DNA from 2 places in the Streptomyces sp. NPDC088387 genome. Region 2 is predicted to be linked to the other one. Evidence: riboswitches for the same ligand, from Rfam matches in the RefSeq annotation. Region 2 holds a riboswitch; the other holds the start of a gene.
The links. Region 2 has a riboswitch for glycine ahead of gcvP (aminomethyl-transferring glycine dehydrogenase). Riboswitches for the same ligand answer to the same signal wherever they lie in the genome.
Positions count from the first base shown of each region.

Region 1: another riboswitch for glycine. It lies ahead of gcvT (glycine cleavage system aminomethyltransferase GcvT); the one in region 2 lies ahead of gcvP (aminomethyl-transferring glycine dehydrogenase).

Region 1 covers NZ_JBIVNC010000025.1:39,417-48,329, reverse strand. Annotated here, with positions in the region: gene ACIQAC_RS39420 (ADP-ribosyltransferase) at 9-641, shown strand; gene ACIQAC_RS39415 (GNAT family N-acetyltransferase) at 655-1,296, opposite strand; gene ACIQAC_RS39410 (EF-hand domain-containing protein) at 1,425-1,637, shown strand; gene ACIQAC_RS39405 (hypothetical protein) at 1,703-2,149, shown strand; gene ACIQAC_RS39400 (glycoside hydrolase family 25 protein) at 2,171-2,728, opposite strand; gene ACIQAC_RS39395 (L-serine ammonia-lyase) at 2,822-4,189, opposite strand; gene glyA (serine hydroxymethyltransferase) at 4,306-5,565, opposite strand; gene gcvH (glycine cleavage system protein GcvH) at 5,578-5,955, opposite strand; gene gcvT (glycine cleavage system aminomethyltransferase GcvT) at 6,054-7,172, opposite strand; glycine riboswitch at 7,319-7,430, opposite strand; gene ACIQAC_RS39375 (AAA family ATPase) at 7,652-8,320, shown strand; gene ACIQAC_RS39370 (enhanced serine sensitivity protein SseB) at 8,401-8,913, shown strand, end outside.
Region 2 covers NZ_JBIVNC010000016.1:208,366-217,278, forward strand. Annotated here, with positions in the region: gene ACIQAC_RS33875 (ATP-binding protein) at 1-1,761, opposite strand, end outside; gene ACIQAC_RS33880 (amino acid transporter) at 2,286-4,238, shown strand; gene gcvP (aminomethyl-transferring glycine dehydrogenase) at 4,309-7,200, opposite strand; glycine riboswitch at 7,368-7,463, opposite strand; gene ACIQAC_RS33890 (PRC-barrel domain-containing protein) at 7,578-7,949, shown strand; gene ACIQAC_RS33895 (DNA polymerase IV) at 7,959-8,913, opposite strand, start outside.

The sequences.
Region 1 (8,913 bases), on a different contig from region 2:
TAGAGCGCATGATCACAACTTCCCTCCGGCGCCGGGCCGCTGCCGCCGTACTCTCCCTGGCGGCCGTCCTCGCCACCACCGCCGCCACGGCCCCCGCCCAGCCCGCCGCCGCACGGGCCACGGCCTTCGCGAAGGCCGCCGCACCGGCCCCGGCCGACTGCCCGGTCCAGTTCTACGACCCCCTCGTCGCCGCCGCCGACCGCCGCGTCGAGGTCGACAGGATCACCCCCGAACCCGTGTGGCGCACCTCCTGCGGCACCCTCTACCGCAGCGACGGCCGCGGCCCCGCGATCGTCTTCGAGGAGGGCTTCCACCCCCGGGACGTTGTCAACGGGCAGTACGACATCGAGCAGTACGTCCTCGTCAACCAGCCCTCGCCGTACGTGTCCACGACCTACGACCACGACCTGTACAAGAACTGGTGGAAGTCCGGCTACAACTACTACATCGACGCCCCCGGCGGCATCGACGTCAACAAGACCATCGGCGACACCCACCGCTGGGCCGACCAGGTCGAGGTCGCCTTCCCCGGCGGCATCGACCGCAGGTACGTCATCGGCGTCTGCCCCGTCGACAAGGCCACCAAGACCGAGAAGATGAGCGACTGCGAGAGCAACCCGCATTACGAGCCCTGGCACTGAGGCCCACCGCGGCTCATCGGCCGGCGACGAACAGCGCCTCCGAACCCACCGCACGATAGCCGGCCGCCTGGAACGCCCGCAGACTGCGCGCGTTCCCGGCCGAGATCTGCGCCCACACCGGCTCACCCCCGGCCAACTGCCGTGCCGCCGAGGCGAGTCGACGCCCGAGCCCTCGGTGCCGTACCCCCTCCGTCACCTCCACGGCCGCCTCCAGCCGCCCGCCGATCCCACGCCCCAGCACCAGCACACCGCCCTCGGCCGCCGTCCACGCGCGCACCTCGTCACGGCGCCGCATCGAACTCGCCACCCGCGGATGGGTGAGGTCCTCGATCCGCGTCAGCTCCGGGCCCGGCTCGCCCGGCAGCGGCCCGGCCACGGTCATCACGTCCACGGTGTCCGTACGCCGGCCGGTCCGCTCCATGAACGCGTGCAGGAAGTACGGGTTCATGGACGCGGCCAGCGGATCACTCGGGGTCGCGGCCAGCGTCTCGTACACCCACTCCGGATCCTCGTCCGTGAAGACCACGGTGTGCGCGGTGAAGGCGAGGACACCGGCGTCACGCGGACCGTCCTGCGGTACGACGGTGGTCGTGCCGTCCGGCGGCGGGAAGACCCCCCGGGCCGCCCCCTCCAGAATCTCCCGCAGGCTCTCCATCACGCTCCCCGCATCCGCGCCCCACCGAGAGGCCAAGAGTCACACGGACTCCGCCGGGCCGTCCCGCCGGGGCGCCGGATAATGTGACTCCCGCACACACGGAACATGTATGACGAAGGGGCGGATCGGTGGCGGACATCGAGGAAGCGCGCAAGCACTTCGACCGGATCGACACGGACGGCGACGGACAGATCAGCGCTGCCGAGTTCAAGCGCGCGCTGGCCCAGGGCGGTGACTGGAACGTCACCGAGGCCGTCGCCGAGGCCATCATCGCGAGCCGCGACCTCAACGAGGACAAGCTCCTGTCGTTCGACGAGTTCTGGGCACACCTGAACAAGTGACGACCGCGGAGGGGCGCCGGTCCACCACGGGCGGGCGCCTCCTCCCCTCTCCGGGCGGTGACAGCATGACCACGCGCCACCCCTTCGTGGACGAGCACGTGACGACCGTCGGTGCTTCCCCGGACGCCGTGTGGCAGGCGCTGACCGCCACCGTCGAAGCCGCGTACACCAGTGGCCGCGCCGTCCGCTACGCCCGCCTCGTGGGCTGCGACCCCGCGACGGCCTCCGGCCCGCGCCCCCTCGCCGAGGGCTCCACACTCCCCGGCTTCCGCGTGCTCACGGCCGAGCCTCCCGGGGCGCTGGTCCTGGAAGGCAGGCACCGCTTCTCGGCCTACACGCTCGCCTTCCGCATCGACGAACTGACTCCGAACCGCTGCCACGTACGCGCCGAGTCCCGGGCCCTGTTCCCCGGCCCGTCCGGCACCCTCTACCGCCGCCTGGTCATCGGCACCAGCACCCACTCGTACCTGATGCGCCGCATGCTCGCGACGATCCGCAGCCGCGCGGAGTGACCGGGGTCCGGCAGGCGCTGCTCAGGCGCCGTCGGCCCACTTGCGCAGCGCCGCCTTCGACGCGAAGTCACCGACGTTCTTGTCGAGGGGGTTGTCGGTGTACTGGTGGAAGCGCCACGCGGCCTGGATCCGGGGCTTGCCCGCACCGACGTAGTCGGCGATCCACAGACCGTCGCCCGCGTAGGACGTGGTGTCGATGTTGAGCCAAAAGTTCCTGTTGCAGTAGAGAATGACCCGGTTGTCCGGCCTCAGGGACTTCACCTTCTTGATGAAGGTGTCCTTCTCCGCGTTGGAGGCATGGGTGCCGCTGCCCGTGGTTTCCCAGTCGACGGCGAGGATGTCGCCGGGGCGGTCGGGGGCCTTGCTGACGAAGTACTCGGCCTGGGCCGTGAGGTTGCCCGGCCACAGGAAGTGGTAGAAGCCGACGACCAGGCCCGCGTCGCGGCCCCGCTTCGTCTGCGCGCTGAGTTTCGGGTTGACGTAGGAGCGGCCCTCCGTCGCCTTGACGAAGACGAACGAGAGGCCGTCGGTGTCGTAGGAGGACGTCTGGTACGAACTGACGTCGATGCCGTGCAGCACGGGGGACTCCCTGAGTGTCCATGGGGGGAGGGGGAGTTGACGGGACTGGGGGTGCTTATGCCCCGCAATCCCCGTGCTGACTCGGGCCGCCCGTCAGCATTCGATGATGTTCACTGCCAGCCCGCCCCGGGCTGTCTCCTTGTACTTGACCGACATGTCGGCGCCGGTCTCCTTCATGGTCTTGATGACCTTGTCGAGAGACACCTTGTGGCTGCCGTCGCCGCGCATCGCCATCCGGGCCGCCGTGACGGCCTTGACCGCGGCCATGCCGTTCCGTTCGATGCAGGGGATCTGGACGAGGCCGCCGACCGGGTCGCAGGTGAGGCCGAGGTTGTGCTCCATGCCGATCTCCGCGGCGTTCTCCACCTGCTCCGGGCTGCCGCCCAGCACCTCGGCCAGCGCGCCCGCGGCCATCGAGCAGGCCGAGCCGACCTCGCCCTGGCAGCCGACCTCGGCGCCCGAGATGGAGGCGTTCTCCTTGAACAGCATGCCGATCGCGCCGGCCGCGAGCAGGAACCGCACCACGTCGTCCTCGTCGGCGCCGGGCACGAAGTTGACGTAGTAGTGCAGGACCGCCGGGATGATGCCCGCGGCGCCGTTCGTGGGGGCGGTCACGACCCGGCCGCCGGCCGCGTTCTCCTCGTTCACGGCCATCGCGTAGAGGGTGATCCACTCCATCGCGAGGGCCTTCGGGTCGCCCTCGGAGCGCAGCTTGCGGGCCGTGTTCGCCGCCCGGCGGCGGACCTTGAGGCCGCCCGGCAGGATGCCCTCGCGGGCCATGCCGCGCGCGACGCAGCCCTGCATGACCCGCCAGATCTCCAGCAGGCCCGCGCGGATCTCGTCCTCGGTGCGCCAGGCGCGCTCGTTCTCCAGCATCAGGGCGGAGATCGACAGGCCCGTCTCCTGGGTGAGGCGGAGCAGCTCGTCGCCGGTGCGGAAGGGGTATTTGAGGGCCGTGTCGTCGAGTTTGATCCGGTCGGCGCCGACCGCGTCCTCGTCGACGACGAATCCGCCGCCGACCGAGTAGTACGTCTTGGTCAGCAGCTCGGCGCCGGAGGCGTCGTACGCCCACAGGGTCATGCCGTTGGCGTGGTAGGGCAGTGTCTTGCGGCGGTGCAGGATCATGTCGGCGTCGAAGTCGAACGGGATCTCGTGCTCGTCGAGGAGCCGGATCCGGCCCGAGTCCTTGATCGACGCCACCCGGTCGTCCGCCGTCTCGACGTCCACCGAGCGCGGTGAGTCCCCGGCCAGGCCGAGCAGCACCGCCTTGGGGGTGCCGTGGCCGTGGCCGGTGGCGCCGAGGGAGCCGTACAGCTCGCTGCGGACGGCCGCGACCGACTCCAGCAGGCCCTCGTTGCGCAGTCGGCGGACGAAGAGTCCGGCGGCGCGCATCGGGCCGACGGTGTGGGAGCTGGACGGGCCGATGCCGATCGAGAACAGGTCGAAGACCGAGATGGCCACGGGAACTCCTCAGTGCGGGGTGGTGCGAGGGGGTACGGGCGGTGGGGCACCGCGCTCTCGGAAAAAGGGGTGTGTCTTCCAGTGTGCGCGGTGCCCCGGGAAACCCGGGTCCGGGGTTACAGACCGGGGTAGAGGGGGTGCTTGTCGGCCAGGGCCGTGATCCTGGCCTTCAGGGCATCGGCGTCGAAGGCGGGCTTGAGGGCCTGCGCGATCACGTCGGCGACCTCGGCGAAGTCCTCGGCGGTGAAGCCGCGGGTGGCGAGCGCCGGCGTGCCGATGCGCAGGCCGGAGGTGACCATCGGCGGGCGCGGGTCGTTCGGGACGGCGTTGCGGTTGACGGTGATGCCGACCTGGTGGAGGCGGTCCTCGGCCTGCTGGCCGTCCAGCTCGGACTCGCGCAGGTCGACGAGGACGAGGTGGACGTCGGTGCCGCCGCTGGCCACGTTCACCCCGGCCTCGCGGGCGTCCGGCGCGGTGAGCCGCTCGGCGAGGATGCGGGCGCCGTCGATGGTGCGCTGCTGGCGCTCCCTGAACTCCTCGGACGCGGCGACCTTGAAGGAGACCGCCTTGGCCGCGATCACATGCTCCAGGGGGCCGCCCTGGAAGCCGGGGAAGACGGCGGAGTTCAGCTTCTTCGCGAAGGTCTTGTCACGGGACAGGATGATGCCGCCGCGCGGACCGCCGAGCGTCTTGTGCGTGGTGGAGGTGACGACGTCCGCGAAGGGTACGGGGTTCGGGTGCAGCCCCGCCGCGACCAGCCCGGCGAAGTGCGCCATGTCGACCCAGAGCAGTGCCTCGACCTCGTCGGCGATCCGGCGGAACTCGGCGAAGTCCAGCTGCCGCGGGTACGCCGACCAGCCGGCGATGATCACCTTGGGCCGGTGTTCCTTGGCGAGCCGCTCGACCTCGGCCATGTCGACCAGTCCGGCGTTGTCGACGTGGTAGGCGACCACGTTGAACTGCTTGCCGGAGAAGTTGAGGCGCATGCCGTGGGTGAGGTGGCCGCCGTGGGCCAGGTCCAGGCCGAGGATGGTGTCCCCGGGCTGGGCGACGGCGAAGAGCGCGGCCTGGTTGGCGGAGGCGCCCGAGTGCGGCTGGACGTTGGCGTACTCGGCGCCGAACAGCTCCTTGACCCGGTCGATGGCGAGCTGCTCGGTGACGTCGACGTACTCGCAGCCGCCGTAGTAGCGGCGGCCGGGGTAGCCCTCGGCGTACTTGTTGGTCAGGACCGAGCCCTGGGCCTCCATGACCGCGACCGGCGCGAAGTTCTCGGAGGCGATCATCTCCAGCGTGGACTGCTGGCGGCGCAGCTCGGCGTCGACCGCGGCGGCGACCTCGGGGTCGAGGTCGTGCAGGGGGGCGTTGAAGTCGGACATCTGGAGGGCTCCTCAGCCGGCGGAAAAGGCGGTGTACTCGTCGGCGGAGAGCAGGTCGGCCGGCTCGTCACCGACGCGTACCTTGAACAGCCAGCCACCCTCGAAGGGGGCGGAGTTCACCAGCGACGGGTCGTTGACCACGTCCTCGTTGACCTCGGTGATCTCGCCGGAGACCGGGGAGTACAGATCGCTGACCGACTTGGTCGACTCCAGTTCGCCGCAGGTCTCGCCCGCGGTCACGGTGTCACCGACGGCCGGGAGGTCGACGAAGACGACATCGCCGAGCGCGTTGGCCGCGTGCTCCGTGATGCCGACCGTCGAGACGCCCTCCTCGGCGGCCGACAGCCACTCGTGCTCCTTGCTGTAGCGCAGCTGCTGGGGGTTGCTCATGGCCTGAATTCTCCTGTACGCGGGGAGTGCTGGTGAAAGGGGGACTGCGGAAGACGGTCGTGACCTGGGCAGATGTGCCCGACGTCACAGCCCAGTCTCTACTTCTGCCGCTTGTAGAACGGCAGCGCCACGACCTCGTACGGCTCCTGGCTGCCGCGGATGTCGACCGCGATCCCGGAGGTGCCCGGCGTCGCGTGCGCGGCGTCGACGTACGCGATGGCGACCGGCTTTCCCAGGGTGGGGGAGGGGGCGCCGGAGGTGACCTCGCCGATCTCGGTGCCGGCGGCGGTCACCTTGTACCCGGCGCGCGGGACGCGGCGGCCCTCGGCGATCAGGCCGACCAGGACGCGCGGCGGGTTCGACTCGGCCTTCGCGGCGGCCGCGGTGAGCGCCTCGCGCCCCACGAAGTCGCCGTCCTTGTCGAACTTCACGACCCGGCCGAGCCCGGCGTCGAAGGGGGTGAGGGCGGCGGTCAGCTCGTGCCCGTACAGCGGCATGCCCGCCTCCAGGCGCAGGGTGTCGCGGCAGGACAGCCCGCAGGGGACGAGCCCGGCGCCGGCGCCGGCCTCGGTGAGCGCCTGCCACACGGTGACGGCGTGCTCGGGCTTCACGAACAGCTCGAAGCCGTCCTCGCCGGTGTAGCCGGTGCGGGCGATCAGGGCGGGGACGCCGGCGACGGTGCCGGGCAGCCCGGCGTAGTACTTGAGCCCGTCGAGGTCGGCGTCGGTGACCGACTTCAGGATGTCCGGGGACTCCGGGCCCTGGACCGCGATCAGCGCGTAGGCGTCGCGGTCGTCGCGGACCTGGGCGTCGAAGCCGGCGGCCCGCTCGGTGAGGGCGTCCAGGACGACCTGGGCGTTGGAGGCGTTGGCGACGACCATGAACTCGGTCGCGGCGAGCCGGTAGACGATCAGGTCGTCGAGGATGCCGCCGTCGGCCTGGCAGATCATGGTGTAGCGGGCGCGGCCGACACCGACGGCGGCGATGTTGCCGACGAGGGCGAAGTTCAGCAGGGCGGCGGCGTCCGGGCCGGTCACGGTGATCTCGCCCATGTGCGAGAGGTCGAACAGGCCGGCCCGGGTGCGTACGGCGGTGTGCTCGTCGCGCTCGGAGCCGTAGCGCAGGGGCATGTCCCAGCCGGCGAAGTCGGTCATGGTCGCGCCCAGCGAGCGATGCAGGGCATCGAGGGCGGTATGCCGGAGTTCGGCACTGCTCATCGGTCGGTCTCCCAAGGCGTGGGGAAGGGCGAGGTCGTTCCTCCCCATCTGTCATCGGAACCTGAGAGGTTCACCCTGACCGGAGACGATCACGGCTTGCACCTTGGGTGGGGCCACTGCGACAGCGGCCCGCTTTTCAGATGTGCCTCGCCCGCGCGGTACGGGGCCTGAGAGATTCAAGGGAGGGACTTGCTCCTTCGGCGCCCCTGTACCGCGGTCGTTCGACTGCGGCGCCGGGGACTCTCCCGCGCGGATTCAAGCGGCCGGTATGCAGTTGGCGCGGCCATCATTGCACGCATCGGTTCGGCGCGGCAGGGGGAGTCTCTTCGCCGAGGGGGTAGACGTAACGGACATCGGCAGCGCTCTGTAGCGAGCTTGTTGCGCGATGCGAACAGAAAGGCGGGAGACCGCGGATTACCTTCTCTTTACACTCGACGGGGAGGGGACGACGTGAACCGCCCCAGGGGAGGACGATCACGGTGAACAGGACCACGGCGTACGCGACCACCACGGGCCTCGCGCTGCCCGAGCAGCCGGCCGCCCAGGCCAGGGAGGCATGCGGCCCGGTGCCGTCCCCCGTCCTCCGCGATCTGCGCGACCGGGGCGGCCGCAGCCCGCACGCCCTGCTCTTCGGGCCCCGTGACCTGGTCGTGGTGACCGGTCTGCCGGGCAGCGGCAAGTCCACCCTGATGCGGCGCACGGTCAAGGCCGCCCGGATCGACTCGCAGGACACCCGTGACCGCTTCGACCGCCTGGTGCCGGGCTTCCTGCCGTACGCGGTCTACCGCCCGCTCGTCCGTCTCGCGCACTACGTCGGACTGCGCCGCGCGCTGCGCCGGGGCAAGGGCGTGGTGGTGCACGACTGCGGCACCCAGGCCTGGGTGCGCGCCTGGCTGGCCCGCGAGGCCCGCAGGCGCGGCGGCAAGCTGCACGTGCTGCTGCTGGACGTCACCCCGCAGCAGGCCCTGGAGGGACAGCGCGAGCGCGGCCGGGGTGTGTCCCGGTTCGCGTTCCGCCGCCACCGCGGGGTCGCCGCGCGGCTGCTGCGCCGGGTGGAGAAGGGCGACCTGCCGAGCGGCTGCGGTTCGGCGGTGCTGCTGGACCGGGACGCGGCGGACACCCTGCGGCGGATCGGCTTCACCGGTTAGTCACAGGTCGCAGGCGGCTCAAGGGGCGTACCGGTTAGCCTTTTCAGCCACAGCAGAGGTACTCGGCAGGCGGTAGGCAGATGGACTTCCCGGCGGACCTTCCCGCGAACTTTCCGGCGCAGGCGCACCCCCACCCGCACGGTGGCTGGCCCGGCAACGAACTGGAGGAGGTGCTCTCCGCCGCCCTCGGCGTACCGTCGGCCGGCCCGCGCGTCGTCGAGGTGCTGGGCCGCAGCTTCCTGTGGGTGCCGCTGCCCAACGGCGGCGGCCCGCACAGCGGTCCGCTGGACCTGCCCAGCACGGAGATCGACGGCCAGGCGTACGTCCCGGTGTTCAGCTCCGAGGAGCAGCTGCGCCAGGTCGCCGGGCCGCACATGTCGTACACGATCGCGCCCGCCGTGGAGTTCGCGCGCGGGCTGCCGCCGATGGCGGGGCTGGTGCTCAACCCCGGTGGTGTGGTGGGCATGCCGCTGCCGCCGCCGGCGGTCGCCGAGCTGTGCCGGGCGGGGCGCACCCCGCTGGACGGGCCCGCGGGCGGCGGCCGGGTGCGGCTGTTCGAACCCGACTGGCAGGACGACCCGGTGGAGTTCCTG
Region 2 (8,913 bases):
CGCCTCGGCGAGCCGCGCCCGCTCCACGGCCGAGCCGACATGCGCGGCGAAGGCGGCGAGGACCCGCCGCTCGGACGAGGACAGGGTGCGGCCGCTCAGCGCCAGCCAGGCGCCCGGACCCGCCGGGACGACCGTGACGCCGTCGCCGTCGGGTGGCTGGTCCACCAGTTCCGCGGACGACATCCCGAAGGTCTCCCGGGTCCGTTCAAGGAGCGCCGGTATGGTCTGCCCGCCGCGCACGATGCTGCCCGCGAGCGAGGACATGGTCTCCGCCTCGGCGGTGGCCCTGGCGGACCGGCGCGACAGCCGCAGCGAGCGGTCCACGACGCCGGCGACGACCGCCGCCACCACGGCGAACACCACATGGGCCAGCCACGCGTTGGGATCGTCCAGGGTGAAGTGCCCGATCGGCGGGATGAACCAGTAGTTCAGCAACAGGGACGCCGTGATCGACGCGATCACCGCCGAGACGACTCCGCCTATGCAGGCCACACCCACCACGGTCAGTAGGTACAGCAGCGCGTCGCTGGTCAGGTTCACCTGGTCGCGCACCTGCGCGAGGCCGGCCGTCAGCAGCACCGGCAGGACCAGTCCGGCGACCGGCCCCGCGATCAGCCGGGCCGTCGACAGAGTGCGGCGCCGCGACGGCAGCAGGGTGCCGCGTCCGGCGCGCTCGTGGGTGACCCGGTGGACGTCGATGTCGCCGGAGAGCGCGACGACCGTCTCGCCGGTGCCGAGCCCGGTCAGGAACCGCTCAAGACGCCCGCGCCGGCTGGAGCCGAGGACGAGCTGGGTGGCGTTCTCCGCGCGGGCGAACTCCACCAGCGCGGTGGCCACGTCGTCGCCGACGACCGAGTGGTAGCTGCCGCCGAGATCCTCGACCAGCCGTCGCTGCCGGGCCAGTGACGCGTGCGACACCCCGGCGGCAAGGCTGTCGCTGCGGGCGACATGGACCGCGAGCAGGTCACCGCCCGCCGACCGGTCGGCGATCCGCGCAGCCCGCCGGACGAGGGTGTCCCCCTCAGGGCCGCCGGTCAGCGCGACCACCACCCGTTCCCGCGTCTCCCACACCCCGCCGATCGCGTGCTCGGCCCGGTACAGCTGGAGCGCCTCGTCGACCCGGTCGGCCACCCACAGCAGTGCGAGCTGCCTGAGCGCGGTCAGATTGCCGGGCCGGAAGTAGTTGGCGAGGGCCGCGTCGATCTTCTCCGGCGCGTGGATGTTCCCGTGCGCCATACGCCGGCGCAGCCCCTCGGGCGCCATGTCGACCAGCTCGATCTGGTGGGCCCGGCGCACGACCTCGTCGGGCACCGTCTCGTGCGGCGGCACACCGGTGATCTTCTCCACCACGTCCTTGAGGGACTCCAGGTGCTCGACGTCGACGGCCGTGACGACGTCGATGCCGGCCGCCAGCAGCCGCTCCACGTCCTGCCACCGTTTGGGATTGCGTCCCTCACCGGGGACGTTGGTGTGCGCCAGTTCGTCGACCAGAGCGACCTCGGGCCGCCGTTCCAGTACGGCGTCCACGTCCATCTCGGGATGGACCCCGCCGCGGTACTCGCACCGCGCCCGCGCCAGCACCTCCAGGCCGTCCAGCATCCGCTCGGTGTGCGGGCGTCCGTGGCACTCCGCGTATCCCACCACCACGTCCGCCCCGCGGGCGGCGCGCCGCCGCCCCTCGTCGAGCATCCGGTAGGTCTTGCCGACGCCGGGGGCGGCCCCGAGGTAGACCTTCAGTCGTCCGGGCCGTACGTCACTCATCGCAGCCGAGGCGCTCCGCTCACTGGCTCAACTCTCTTCGGTGTCCCCCGCGGAGGCGAGGCACTTCCCTCACCGAAGCCCGTTCCCGGCCGCCCGGCACGCCCGTTAGCGCTTCCTTGGCGCCGCCCACGGGGACCTTGACATCGCCTTGACGCCTGCCACGGCACCCCGGCACGAAAGGAGGCGATGACGCTGGGTGTCCGGCCCCCGTCCACACGCGCCACGTCCCCCATACGGCCCAACGACGGGAAAGCGGGTGCTGACGTTCACTTCTTGACGCGCTGCCCCCGTCGACGGGCCGGTCTTAACGGAAGTTTGACGCCCAGGCACCCCACATCCGTAGGCCCCGGCGTCACTCTCCGCTTACGCTGAAGCGGCCGTCCGCGAGTGATGGCCGACCGGCCCGCGCGTCCCTGGCCGGGTGCCGTCCGCAAGCCAACGGCCGGACCCCGCCACACCGCAAGGGCCGGACCCCGCCCGCACCTCCACGGCCGGACCCCCGCCCGCACATCAGGAGCACACCGATGGCCGCCACCCCGCACCCACCTCCCGGGCGCCTGCGTACGTGGATGCTGGAAGGCCTCTCGGACATGGGCAAGGGGCATACCGCCCAGCACCCGAAGGCCGAGCCGGAGCCCAGCGAGGGCCAGCCCTGGTACCGCGTGATGTGCCTGACCGGCGTCGACTACTTCTCCACCCTCGGCTACCAGCCGGGCATCGCGGCGCTCGCGGCGGGCCTGCTGTCCCCGGTGGCGACGATCGTCCTGGTCGTCGTCACACTCGCGGGCGCCCTGCCCGTCTACCGCCGCGTCGCCGAGGAGAGCCCGCACGGACAGGGCTCGATCGCGATGCTGGAACGGCTGCTGTCGTTCTGGAAGGGCAAGCTGTTCGTCCTGACCCTGCTGGGCTTCGCCGCGACGGACTTCCTGATCACCATCACGCTGTCCGCGGCCGACGCCTCGACCCACCTCGTCGAGAACCCGCATCTCAACAGCGCCCTGCACGACAAGCAGCTGCTGATCACCCTGATCCTCGTCGCGCTGCTCGGCGCGGTGTTCCTGAAGGGCTTCCTGGAGGCGATCGGCGTCGCCTTCGCGCTCGTCGGCCTGTATCTCGCCCTCAACGTGGTCGTGGTGATCTCGGGCCTGTGGCACGTCGCCACCGAGGGCCATGTGATCACCGACTGGACCGGCGCGCTCACCGCCGAACACGGCAACGTCTTCGTGATGATCGGGGTCGCCCTGATCGTCTTCCCGAAACTCGCCCTCGGCCTCTCCGGCTTCGAGACCGGCGTCGCGGTGATGCCCCACGTCAAGGGTGACCCCGGCGACACCGAGGAGCGGCCCGCGGGCCGGATCAGGGACACCAAGAAGCTGCTCACCACGGCCGCCCTGATCATGAGCGGCTTCCTGATCACCACCAGCTTCATCACCACCCTGCTGATCCCGGAGCGGGAGTTCGAGGAGGGCGGCCAGGCCAACGGACGCGCCCTCGCCTTCCTGGCGCACGAATACCTCGGCAGCGCCTTCGGCACGGTCTACGACGTCTCCACCATCGCCATCCTCTGGTTCGCCGGCGCCTCCGCGATGGCGGGCCTGCTCAACCTGATGCCGCGCTATCTGCCCCGCTACGGCATGGCCCCGCACTGGGCGCGCGCGGTGCGCCCGATGGTCATCGTCTTCACCCTGATCGCGTTCCTGGTGACCTGGATCTTCGACGCCGACGTGGACGCCCAGGGCGGCGCCTACGCCACCGGTGTCCTGGTGCTGATCAGCTCGGCCGCGATCGCTGTCACCATCGCCGCCCGCAAGGCCGGCCAGCGCAACTGGTTCATCGGCTTCGCGGTGATCTCGGCGGTCTTCCTCTACACGACCGTCGTCAACGTCATCGAGCGCCCCGACGGTGTGAAGATCGGCGCCTGTTTCATCGCCGGCATCATCCTGCTCTCCCTGCTGTCCCGGCTGGCCCGCGCCTTCGAGCTGCGCGTGACCAGCCTGACGCTCGACCCGATGGCGGAGCGCTTCGTCCGGGACATCGCCAGCCGCAGGATCCGGTTCATCGCCAACGAGCCCGACAACCGGGACGCCGCCGAGTACCGCGAGAAGATCGAGCAGATCCGGCAGGACAACGACGTGCCGGGGTCGGAGGACTTCGTCTTCGTCGAGGTGACGGTCACCGACCCGTCCGAGTTCGAGGCCGGCCTGACGGTCCGGGGCGAGGTGCTGCACAAGCGCTACCGCGTACTGACCCTGGAGTCGTCCTCCGTACCGAACGCGCTGGCCGCCCTGCTGCTGCACGTCCGCGACACGACGAACTGCATACCGCACATCTACTTCGAGTGGACCGAGGGAAACCCGTTCGCCAACTTCCTGCGCTTCTTCCTCTTCGGCCAGGGCGAGGTAGCCCCGGTCACCCGGGAGGTACTGCGCGAGGCGGAACCGGACCGCGACCGCCGCCCCCGCGTCCACACCGGCTGACCCACCCCCGTACAGCCCGAGGGCCCCGCGTCCCAGGACGCGGAGCCCACATGACCACCGTGGAAACCGCTCAGTCCTCGTACGCGTCCAGCGGCGGGCAGGAGCACACCAGGTTGCGGTCGCCGAAGGCCTGGTCGATACGGCGGACCGGCGGCCAGTACTTGTCGGCGGCGGAGACGTCGCCGGGGAACACGGCCTCCTCGCGCGTGTACGCGTGCTCCCACGCACCGCCCAGCGCGGCGGCGGTGTGCGGCGCGTTGTGCAGCGGGTTGTCGTCGGCCGGCCACTCGCCCGCGCCGACCTTCTCGATCTCCGCACGGATCGCGATCATCGCCTCGCAGAACCGGTCGAGTTCGATCAGGTCCTCGGACTCGGTGGGCTCGATCATCAGCGTGCCCGCGACCGGGAAGGACATCGTCGGCGCGTGGAAGCCGTAGTCGATGAGCCGCTTGGCGACGTCGTCGACGGTGACGCCGGTCGCCTTGGTGAGCGGCCGCAGATCGATGATGCACTCGTGCGCGACCAGTCCGCCGGGGCCGGTGTAGAGCACCGGGTAGTGCGGTTCGAGCCGCTTGGCGATGTAGTTGGCGGACAGCACGGCCACCTGCGTGGCCCGCTTGAGCCCCTCGCCGCCCATCAGCCGGACGTACGCCCACGAGATCGGCAGAATGCCCGCCGAACCCCACGGGGCGGCCGAGATGGGGCCGACACCGGTCTCGGGACCGGCAGCGGGCTGGAGCGGGTGGTTGGGCAGGTAGGGCGCGAGGTGCGACCGTACGCCCACCGGACCGACGCCCGGACCGCCGCCGCCGTGCGGGATGCAGAACGTCTTGTGCAGGTTGAGGTGCGAGACGTCACCGCCGAAGTGGCCCGGCTTGGCGAGCCCCACCAGGGCGTTGAGGTTGGCTCCGTCGACGTAGACCTGACCGCCGGCCTCGTGTACCTGCGCGCAGATGTCGGCGACGTGCTCCTCGAACACACCGTGTGTCGACGGATACGTGATCATCAGCACGGACAGCTGGTCCCGGTGCTGCTCGATCTTCGCCCGCAGATCCTCGACGTCGATCTCGCCGTCGTCGGAGGTCTTCACGACGACGACCTTCATACCGGCCATCACGGCGCTCGCGGCGTTGGTGCCGTGCGCGGACGACGGAATCAGACACACGGTCCGCTGCTCGTCACCGTTGGCCCGGTGGTAGCCGCGTACGGCCAGCAGCCCGGCCAGCTCGCCCTGCGAACCGGCGTTCGGCTGGAGCGAGACGTTGTCGTAGCCGGTGACCTCGGCGAGACGTTCCTCCAGCTCACGGATGAGCGTGAGGTAGCCCTCCGCCTGCTCGGCGGGCGCGAAGGGGTGCAGCTGCCCGAACTCCGGCCAGGTGACCGGCTCCATCTCGGTCGTCGCGTTGAGCTTCATCGTGCAGGAGCCGAGCGGGATCATGCCGCGGTCCAGCGCGTAGTCCCGGTCGGCGAGCCTGCGCAGGTAACGCAGCATCGCGGTCTCGGAGCGGTGCTGGTGGAAGACCGGGTGGGTGAGGTACTCGTCGTCGCGCAGCAGCCCGGCCGGCACGGCGTCCCCGGTGTCCGCGTCGAGCGCCTCGATGTCGGCGTCGGCATTGACACCGAACGCGGCCCATACGGCGGCCAGTTGGGCCCGGTTTGTGGTCTCGTCGCAGGCGAGCGAGAGGTGGTCGGCGTCGACGAGCCGGAGGTTGACCCCGTTCTCGCGGGCGGCGGCGACGATCTCACCGGCCCGTCCGGGCACCCGCGCGGTGACGGTGTCGAAGTAGGAGCCGTGCACGATCTCGACTCCGCCCGCGGCCAGCCCGGCGGCGAGGATCGTGGCGTAGCGGTGGGTGCGGCGGGCGATGCCGCGCAGCCCGTCGGGGCCGTGGTAGACGGCGTACATACCGGCCATCACGGCGAGCAGCACCTGCGCGGTGCAGATGTTGCTGGTCGCCTTCTCGCGGCGGATGTGCTGCTCACGCGTCTGAAGCGCGAGCCGGTAGGCACGGTTCCCGTCGGCGTCGACGGAGACGCCCACGAGCCGGCCCGGCAGGCTGCGCGCGAACTTCTCGTGCACCGCCATGTATCCGGCGTGCGGCCCGCCGAAGCCCATCGGCACACCGAACCGCTGGGTCGTACCGATCGCGATGTCGGCCCCCAGCTCGCCGGGCGACCTCAGCAGCGTCAGCGCCAGCAGATCGGCGGCGACGGTGACCAGCGCGCCCAGCTCGTGCGCCTGGTCCACAACGGGCTTGATGTCGCGTACGGCTCCGGAGGCGCCCGGGTACTGGATCAGCACGCCGTTGATCTCACGTCCGGCGACCTCGGCGGGGATGCCGTCGCCCAGGTCGGCGACGACGACCTCGACACCGGTCGGCTCGGCACGGGTCCGGATCACGGCCACGGTCTGCGGCAGCGCGTCCGCGTCGACCAGGTAGAGGCCCTTCTTGTTCTTGCCCATCCGCCGCGACAGCGCCATGGCCTCGGCGGCCGCCGTGCCCTCGTCGAGCAGCGAGGCGCCGGAGGTCGGCAGGCCGGTCAGGTCGGCGACCATGGTCTGGAAGTTCAGCAGCGCCTCCAGGCGCCCCTGCGAGATCTCCGGCTGGTAGGGCGTGTACGCCGTGTACCAGGCCGGGTTCTCCATGACGTTCCGCAGGATCACGGGCGGGGTGAAGGTCCCGTAGTACCCGAGCCCGATCATCGAGCCGAGGACGTGGTTCCGGTCGGCCAGCGACCGCAGCTCGGCCAGCACCTCGGCCTCGGTGCGCGCACCCGGCAGGTCGAGCGCGTCGGCGTTCTTGATCACATCCGGGACCGCCGTGGCCGTCAGCTCGTCGAGGGAGCCGTAGCCGACCTGCGCGAGCATCTTGGCCCGCGCCTCCTGGTCGGGCCCGATGTGGCGCTGCTCGAAGGGGATGCCCGCTTCGAGCTCGGTGAGCGGAATGCGATGGGCGGTCATTGCGGAGGCCTCCTGGTCTGACGCGACCTGCGAGGGGCACCACGGCGCGGTGTCCCGAGGCCTCCCCCTCTGTCATCTCGACCTGAGAGCTTCACCGGACCGGGGTCCGGCTTTCACCGTCGGTGAGAGTGGGTGCCGCGGGCACCCGCTCTGCTTTCCAGAGTGACCTCGTCCGTGCGGTACGTGGGCCTGAGAGATTCCGGGGAGGATTTGCTCCTTCGGCGCCTCCGGTGGTCTCCGGAGGACTCTCCCGCACGGGGTCAGCAGCCGTTTGCCAGGGTACCAGCGCCTCTCGGCCAAGGGCCTTCGAGTGGCCACCTTCCCCAATGTGCTCTTTCGTAGTGCTTACGGATGAGTTGCGACCACGTGGAGGGACCGTGCAGACCGAAATCGATCCGCGCAACCTGATCGGCCGCAAGGCGTTCGACCGCAACGGCACCAAGATCGGCACGATCGACGAGGTCTACCTCGACGACGCGACCGGTGTGCCGGAGTGGGCCGCGATACGGACCGGCCTGTTCAGCAGAGACGCCTTTGTGCCCCTGGAGCCCAGCGAGTTGATCGAGGGCACCCTGCACGTCCCCTTCGACCGCTCCCTGATCAAGGACGCTCCCGACTTCGGCGTCGGCCGCCATCTCTCCCCCGAGCAGGAACTCCAGCTCTACCACCACTACGGCCTCGACGTCGCCGCCCCGCCCCCGCTGCCGGACCACGACTTCGGCCGCCTGGCGGGCCAGGACGACAACTGAGCGCGGAACTCAGCCCGCCGGAGTCCGGTGCCCGGCCCCGTCGCCCAGGGTCTCCTCGTCACCGGGTCTTCGCTCCACCAACGGCAGTGGTTCCACCGGCTCCAGATCCGGGTCGTCGGTCCGGAACGTCCGCACCCGCCCCGGCAGCTCCGACTGCGGTGTCTCGAACCGGACGGTGACCCGGCCGACCCCGCTGCCCTGCACCCACCCGTGCCCGTGCTCGGTGTGCCGCACATCGATCCCCGCCGCCCAGCGCCGCTCCACGGGCTGCTCGGGCTCCGGATGCTCCCCCTCGTCGCCCGGCTCCTCCTCGGCGGCGATCGCCACCTCGCCCGCCGCCTGCGCGAAGAGGTCCTCCTGAGTGAAGTCGGCCAGTCCGCTCACCCCCACCCCGAGCAGCCGCACCCCGCCCGTGGTGTCCACGGAGTCCAGCAGCCGGGCGGCGGCCTCCCGCACCACCCCGGGATCGTCCGTGGGCCCCCGCAGCGTCTCGGACCGGGTCAGCGTCGAGAAGTCGTACCGCCGCACCTTCAAAACGATCGTGCGACCCGACAGCCCGGCCCCGCGCAGCCGCCGCACACACCGGTCGGCCAGCCGCTGCACCTCCAGCTCCACCCGGATCCGGTCGTGGATGTCCACGTCGTAGGTGTCCTCGACGGACACCGACTTCGTCTCCCGCTCGGCGACCACGGGCCGGTCGTCGTGGGCGAGCGCCATCGCGTACAGCGCGTGCCCGTGGGCCTTGCCCAGCAGCCTTACCAGCTCGTCCTCGCCGGCCTCCGCGATCTCGTCGACCGTGATGATCCCGGCCCGTCGCAGATGGTCGCCCGTCGCCGGGCCCACGCCGGGCAGGGTGCGCACCGGCATCGGGCCGAGCAGCGCCCGCTCGGTGCCGGGCTCGATCTGCACCAGACCGTCGGGCTTGGCCTGCTCGGAGGCGATCTTCGCGAGCATCTTCGACGCG